Regions from separate parts of the Streptomyces sp. NPDC003327 genome, predicted to be linked through region 2. Evidence: riboswitches for the same ligand, from Rfam matches in the RefSeq annotation. Region 2 holds a riboswitch; the other holds the start of a gene.

Region 1 (3,802 bases), on a different contig from region 2:
GCGTTGGTGCCGTGGGCGGAGGACGGGATGAGACAGACGGTGCGCTGCTCGTCGCCGTTGGCCCGGTGGTAGGCGCGGACGGCCAGCAGACCGGCCAGCTCGCCCTGCGAACCGGCGTTCGGCTGGATCGACACCTTGTCGTAGCCGGTGACCTCGGCGAGGCGCTCCTCCAGCTCGGTGATGAGCGCGACGTAGCCCTGCGCCTGCTCGACCGGGGCGAAGGGGTGCATCTGCCCGAACTCGGGCCAGGTCACCGGCTCCATCTCGGTCGTCGCGTTCAGCTTCATCGTGCAGGAGCCGAGCGGGATCATGCCGCGGTCGAGCGCGTAGTCGCGGTCGGCCAGCTTGCGCAGGTAGCGCAGCATCGACGTCTCGGAGCGGTGCGCGTGGAAGACCGGGTGGGTCAGGTACGCGTCGGAGCGCAGCGCGTCGACGGGCAGCGCGTCCTCGGTCGCGGCGTCCAGGGCCTCGACGTCGGCGGTGACGCCGAAGGCGGCCCACACGGCGGCGAGCTGCTCGCGGGTGGTGGTCTCGTCGCAGGACATCGACACGAGGTCGACGTCGACGCGGTGGAGGTTGACCCCGGCCTCGCGGGCGGCGGCCACGACCGCGTCGGCCTTGCCGGGGACGCGGGCGGTGAGGGTGTCGAAGAAGGCGCCCTGGGTGAGTTCCACGCCCCCGGCCCGCAGACCGGCGGCGAGGATCACGGCGTACCGGTGGGTGCGGCGGGCGATGCCCTTGAGGCCCTCGGGGCCGTGGTAGACGGCGTACATGCCGGCCATGACGGCGAGGAGCACCTGGGCGGTGCAGATGTTGCTGGTGGCCTTCTCGCGGCGGATGTGCTGCTCGCGGGTCTGCAGGGCCAGGCGGTAGGCGCGGTTGCCGTCGGCGTCGACGGAGACGCCCACGAGGCGGCCCGGCAGGGAGCGGGCGTGCTTGTCCTGGACGGCCATGTATCCGGCGTGCGGGCCGCCGAAGCCCATCGGGACGCCGAAGCGCTGGGTCGTGCCGACCGCGATGTCCGCGCCGAGGGAGCCGGGCGAGGCGAGCAGCGTCAGCGCGAGGAGGTCGGCGGCGACGGTGACGATCGCCCCGAGCTCGTGGGCCTGGTCGATGACAGGCTTGATGTCACGGACGGCGCCGGAGGCGCCCGGGTACTGGAGCAGCACGCCGAAGACGCCGCGCTCGGCGACCTCGGCCGGGATGCCGGCCGACAGGTCGGCGACGACGACCTCGACGCCGGTCGGCTCGGCGCGGGTCTCGATCACGGCGATGGTCTGCGGCAGGGCGTCGGCGTCGATGAGGAAGACGCCGTTCTTGACCTTGCCGACGCGCCGCGAGAGGGCCATGGCCTCGGCGGCCGCGGTGCCCTCGTCGAGGAGCGAGGCGCCCGAGGTGGGCAGGCCGGTCAGGTCGGCGACCATCGTCTGGAAGTTCAGCAGGGCCTCCAGGCGGCCCTGGGAGATCTCCGGCTGGTACGGCGTGTACGCCGTGTACCAGGCCGGGTTCTCCATGACGTTCCGGAGGATGACGGGCGGGGTGAAGGTCCCGTAGTAGCCGAGGCCGATCATCGGGGCGAGGACCTGGTTGCGGTCCGCGAGGGCGCGGAGCTCGGCGAGGACCTCGGCCTCGGTGCGCGCGGCGGGCAGGCCGAGCGCCTCGGCGTTCTTGATGACGTCCGGCACCGCGGCGGCCGTGAGCTCGTCCAGCGAGCCGTAGCCGACCTGGGCGAGCATCTTGGCGCGGGCCTCGGCGTCGGGCCCGATGTGCCGCTGCTCGAAGGGAATGCCCTGCTCGAGCTCGGAGAGCGGGATGCGGTTGGCGGTCATGTGCGGGGGCCTCCTGGTCGTCACGACCTGCGAGGGGCACCTCGGCGCGGGTGCCCGGACGGCCTCCCCCTCTGTCATCTCAACCTGAGAGCTTCACCGGCACGCCTCGCGGCCCGCCGGCTTTCACCGTCGGTGAGGGCGGGTGCCGTCGGACGCCCGCCCTGCTTTCCAGAGTGACCTCGTCCGCGCGGTACAGGGGCCTGAGAGATTCCGGGGAGGATTTGCTCCTTCGGCGCCACCGGAAGGTTTCTCCGGGGGACTCTCCCGCACGGGGTCGACAGCCACAGCCAGCCTACCAGCGCCGTTGTGCCCCTCCGTCGCTCAAGTGGCCGACATCCCAGAAGTGCACTTTCGTAGGGTGTAGAGCAGTTGCGACCAATTGGAGGGACCGTGCAGACCGATATCGATCCGCGCAGCCTGATCGGCCGCAAGGCGTACGACCGGAACGGCCACAAGATCGGAACCGTGGACGAGGTGTACCTGGACGACGCGACCGGCGTCCCCGAGTGGGCGGCGGTCCGGACGGGCCTCTTCAGCAGGGACGCGTTCGTCCCGCTGGAGCCGAGCGAACTCGACGGGGACGGCCTCCACATCCCGTACGAGCGGGCCCTCATCAGGGACGCCCCGGACTTCGGCGTCGGCCGCCACCTCTCCCCCGAACAGGAGCTCCAGCTCTACCGCCACTACAGCCTGGCCCTCCCGCCCCCGCCCTCGGACGCGCCGGACACGGACTTCGGCCGCCTGGCGGGCCGGGACGGCACCTGACCCCACCCGCCCCGGCCCGCCGCCCGCCCCCAGGCCCCCGCGGGGTCGGCGGGCGGCGGCCGCTCAGGCCGCCTCGCCCGTGCACGGCGCTCCGCCCACCAGCGGCAACGGCTCCGAGGCCGAGAGCTCCGGGTCGTCCACGGCGAACGTCCGCACACGCCCCGGCGCGGACCACGGCTCCTCGAACCGGACGGTGACCCGCCCCACCCCGCTCCCCTGCACCCAGCCCGCGCCGTGCACCGCGTGCCGTACGTCCTGTCCGGGCGACCAGTGCGGCTCGGCGGCCGGTTCCTCCGCCGCGGGCGCCGGGGCTCCACCGGCCTCGGCCGCCGCCCCGGAGTCGGTGGCCCCCTCACCCCCGGCACCGCCCGCCTCAGCCGCCCCTGACCCCTGCCCGGCACCTGCCGCCCCCGCGGCCTGCGCGAACAGATCCTCCTGCGTGTAGTCCGCGAGCCCGCTCACCCCGACCCCCAGCAGCCGCACGCCCCCCGTGGTGTCCACGGCGTCGAGCAGCCGCCCCGCCGCCTCCCGCACCACCACGGGATCGTCCGTGGGCCCCCGCAGCGTCTCGGAGCGGGTCAGCGTCGAGAAGTCGTACCGCCGCACCTTCAGGACGATCGTCCGCCCCGAGTGCCCGGAGGCCCGCAACCGCGCCACGCACCGCTCGGCGAGCCGCTCCACCTCGATCCTGATCCGGACCCGGTCGTGCAGGTCCACGTCGAAGGTGTCCTCGACCGAGACCGACTTGGCGTCCCGCTCGGCCACCACGGGCCGGTCGTCGTGCCCCAGGGCCATCCGGTACAGCGAGGCCCCGTGCGCCCGCCCCAGAAGCCGTACGAGCTCGTCCTCCCCCGCCTCCGCGAGGTCGAAGACCGTGGTCATCCCGGCCCGCCGCAGGTGCTCGCCCGTCGCGGGCCCGACCCCTGGCAGGATCCGCACCGAGCGCGGCCCGATCAGCTCCCGCTCCGTCCCGGGCTCGATGAGGACGAGCCCGTCGGGCTTCGCCTCCTCCGAGGCGATCTTCGCGAGCATCTTCGACCCGGCGAGCCCCACCGACCCGGTGAGGCCGGTCGTCGCGAGGATGTCGGCCCGCAGCCGCTCCCCCGCGAGCCGCGCGCCCGCACTGTCCTCGGCCACCCCGCCGGCCTCCAGATCGACGAAGGCCTCGTCGAGGCTGAGCGGTTCCACCAGCGGGGAGAGCCGCCCGA
Region 2 (3,802 bases):
GCGACCTCGACGCGGCCGAGGGCCCGGCCGAGGGCGTCGAGCGGCGCGTTGCGGTCGACGCCGTCCCACACGGCGAGCTGGACGCCGACGAAGAGGGCCGGTTCGGTGCCCTCGACGCTGGCGAGGGCGCGCCGGGCGGTGACGACGACGCCGGTGGCCTCGAACTCGGCGGAGGCGGCGGCGAGGAAGTCGACCGGGTCGTCCTGCCAGTCCGGCTCGAAGAGGCGGACGCGGCCGCCGCTGGCGGGCCCGTCGAGCGGGGTGCGCCCGACGCGGCACAGCTCGGCGACGGCCGGCGGGGGCAGCGGGACGCCGACCGTGCCGCCGGGGTTCACGGCGATGCCGAGCTGCGGGGGCAGGCCGCGGGCGAAGTCGCGGGCGGGGGCGACGGCGTACGACATGTGGGTGCCGACGCAGGCGAGGAACTGGGCCTCGGAGCTGAAGACGGGGACGTAGGCCGCGCCGTCGATCTCCATGGTGGGGAGGTCCAGGTCGGGGCTGTCGGGGCCGCCGCCGTTGGGCAGGGGCACCCAGACGGAGCTGCGGCCGAGCACCTCGACGAGTCGGCCTCCGGCGGCGGGGTTGCCGAGTGAGGCGGCAAGGACCTCTTCGAGCTCGTTGCCCGGCCACGTCACGTCCACGGTCCTGTGTCCCCTTCTCGCCCGGTTCCGGTGCGGCGCCGCCCCGGGCGGCCGGCCCGGCCGTCCCGCGCCGCCCTCCGTCCCGCAGCACCCTAATGCCGCACGGCCACCCCCGTGGCCAGAAGAGAAGGGTACGAGCGCCGGGGGCGGGGGCTCAGACCGCCTCCCGGAACCCGATCTTCCGCAGGGTGTCCGCGGCGTCGCGGTCGAGGAGGGTGACCGAGGAGCAGCCGCGGGGCAGGCCGCCGGACTCGGCGGCGCGCAGGAGCCTGCCGACGGCGCGCCGGTGGCGGGCGAAGGCGTAGGCGGAGACCCCGCGGCCCCGGTCGCGCTGGCCGGAGCGGGCCGTGTCCGGGTCGACGTCGAGCAGGACGAGGTGGAGGGCGCGGCCGCGGCGCCGGGCCTCGCGGGCGAGCCAGCCGCGGACCCAGGACTGGGTGCCGCAGTCGTGGACGATCACGCCGGCGCCGGAGCGCAGGGCGCGGCGGAGCCCGGCGTAGTGCGCGAGCCGGACCAGGGGGCGGTAGAGGGCGTACGGCAGCCGGCGGGGCATCCGGGCCTCCCAGCGCTCGCGGGCGTCCTGGGAGTCGATGCCGCGGCCGTCGGCGGTGCGCTTCATGAGGGTGGACTTGCCGCTCCCGGGCAGGCCGGAGACGACGACGAGGTCGCCGGGGGCGAAGAGGAGCGCGCGGGGGCCGCGGCCGCCGCGCTCGCGCAGGTCGCGCAGGAGCCGGCCGCGGGTCCGTGCGCGGGCGCGCTGAGCCGGTATGCCGGTGCCGGCCGCGTAGGCGCCGGTGTGCTGGATCCTCATCGTGCTCCCCCTGCCGGGTCTCAGGAGACCTGAGGAGACCCTTCCCCACGAAGTGTAAAGAAACGGTAATGAGGCACAAGCGATTTGCCCCGCCGACACCGCATGCAATGATGTGCCCGCCAGGCGCGCTCAGCGCCACACAATCGCATACCGGCCGCTCGAATCCGCGCGGGAGAGTCCCGGGCCGGAGCAATCCGGCCGGGCGCCGAAGGAGCAAGACCCTCCCTTGAATCTCTCAGGCCCCGTACCGCGCGGATGAGGCAGATCTGAAAAGCGGGACACCTGGCGTGTCCCCACCCAAGGTGCAAGCCGGGGATGCCCCCGGTGAACCTCTCAGGTTCCATGACAGATGGGGAGGACGTCCTCACCCGTCATGTATGTCGTGCCCTGCACGCCAGCCCTGGGACCCGGGAGCCACCCGATGAGCACTGCCCCCCGTCTGACCGCCCTCGATGCCCTGCATCGTTCGCTGGGCGCGACCATGACCGACTTCGCCGGCTGGGACATGCCGCTGCGCTACGGCAGCGAGCGCGACGAGCACAACGCCGTGCGCACGCGGGCGGGCCTCTTCGACCTCTCCCACATGGGCGAGATCACCGTCACCGGCCCGCAGGCCGTCGACCTGCTGGACTTCGCCCTCGTCGGCAACATCTCCACCGTGGGCAACGGCCGCGCCCGCTACACGATGATCTGCCAGGAGGACGGCGGCATCCTCGACGACCTGATCGTCTACCGCCTCGGCGAGACCGAGTACATGGTCGTCGCCAACGCCTCCAACGCCCAGGTCGTCCTGGACGCGCTGGTGGCCCGCGCCGAGGGCTTCGACGCCGAGGTCCGCGACGACCGCGACGCGTACGCCCTGATCGCCGTGCAGGGCCCGGAGTCCCCCGGCATCCTGAAGTCCCTCACCGACGCCGACCTGGACGGCCTCAAGTACTACGCCGGCCTGCCGGGCACGGTCGCGGGCGTGCCCGCCCTGATCGCCCGCACCGGCTACACCGGCGAGGACGGCTTCGAGCTGTTCCTGAAGCCGGAGCACGCCGAGGGCGTGTGGCGGGCGCTGACCGAGGCGGGCGCGGGCGTCGGCCTCATCCCCTGCGGCCTGTCCTGCCGCGACACGCTCCGCCTGGAGGCGGGCATGCCGCTGTACGGCCACGAGCTGACCACCTCCCTCACCCCCTTCGACGCCGGTCTCGGCCGCGTCGTGAAGTTCGAGAAGCCGGGCGACTTCGTCGGCCGCAAGGCGCTCGAGGCCGCCGCCGAGCGCGCCGAGACCGCCCCGCCGCGCAAGCTGGTCGGCCTGGTCGCCGAGGGCCGCCGCGTCCCGCGCGCCGGCATGGCCGTGGTCTCGGGCGGCGAGGTGATCGGCGAGGTGACCTCGGGCGCCCCGTCCCCGACGCTCGGAAAGCCGATCGCGATGGCGTACGTGGACGCGGCGCACGCCGAGCCCGGCACCGAGGGTGTAGGTGTGGACATCCGCGGCACCCACGAGCCGTACGAGGTCGTGGCACTGCCGTTCTACAAGCGCCGTAAGTGACGCAGTCGTCCCATCCCGGGTCTCAGCCCGCGAGACCCGCGTTCATCAGCACTCACCCGATACAGGAGAATCAGGTCATGAGCAACCCCCAGCAGCTGCGTTACACCAAGGAGCACGAGTGGCTGTCGGACGTCGTGGACGGCGTCGCGACCGTCGGCATCACCGAGTTCGCGGCCAACGCGCTCGGTGACGTCGTCTACGCCGACCTCCCCTCGGTGGGCGACACCGTCACCGCGGGCGAGACCTGTGGCGAGCTGGAGTCGACGAAGTCCGTCAGCGACCTGTACTCCCCGGTGACGGGCGAGGTCGTCGACGCCAACCAGGACGTGGTGGACGACCCGTCCCTGGTGAACACGGCTCCGTTCGAGGGTGGCTGGCTCTTCAAGGTGCGCGTCGCGGAGACGCCGGACGATCTGCTCTCCGCCGACGAGTACGCCGCGTTCTCCGCCGGGAACTGAGACCGGGCCCGAGACCCCCAAGGGATCGATTCATGTCGCTTCTGAACACGCCCCTCCACGAGCTGGACCCGGACGTCGCCGCCGCCGTCGACGCCGAGCTCCGCCGCCAGCAGTCCACCCTCGAGATGATCGCCTCGGAGAACTTCGCTCCGGTCGCGGTCATGGAGGCCCAGGGCTCCGTCCTCACCAACAAGTACGCCGAGGGCTACCCCGGCCGCCGCTACTACGGCGGCTGCGAGCACGTCGACGTGGCCGAGCAGATCGCCATCGACCGCGTCAAGGACCTGTTCGGCGCCGAGTACGCCAACGTGCAGCCGCACTCCGGCGCCTCCGCCAACCAGGCCGCGCTGTTCGC

What was found. Region 2 has a riboswitch for glycine ahead of gcvT (glycine cleavage system aminomethyltransferase GcvT). Riboswitches for the same ligand answer to the same signal wherever they lie in the genome.
Region 1: linked by a shared signal. The riboswitch ahead of gcvP (aminomethyl-transferring glycine dehydrogenase) and the one ahead of gcvT (glycine cleavage system aminomethyltransferase GcvT) in region 2 are both predicted to bind glycine.

What each region holds. Positions count from the first base shown of each region.
Region 1 is NZ_JBSFSA010000058.1:9,342-13,143, reverse strand. Features, by position in the region: gene gcvP (aminomethyl-transferring glycine dehydrogenase) at 1-1,829, opposite strand, end outside; glycine riboswitch at 2,008-2,106, opposite strand; gene ACWDVG_RS28955 (PRC-barrel domain-containing protein) at 2,208-2,594, shown strand; gene ACWDVG_RS28950 (DNA polymerase IV) at 2,658-3,802, opposite strand, start outside.
Region 2 is NZ_JBSFSA010000067.1:15,487-19,288, reverse strand. Features, by position in the region: gene ACWDVG_RS30085 (enhanced serine sensitivity protein SseB) at 1-641, opposite strand, end outside; gene ACWDVG_RS30080 (AAA family ATPase) at 796-1,452, opposite strand; glycine riboswitch at 1,612-1,712, shown strand; glycine riboswitch at 1,713-1,811, shown strand; gene gcvT (glycine cleavage system aminomethyltransferase GcvT) at 1,874-2,989, shown strand; gene gcvH (glycine cleavage system protein GcvH) at 3,067-3,447, shown strand; gene glyA (serine hydroxymethyltransferase) at 3,480-3,802, shown strand, end outside.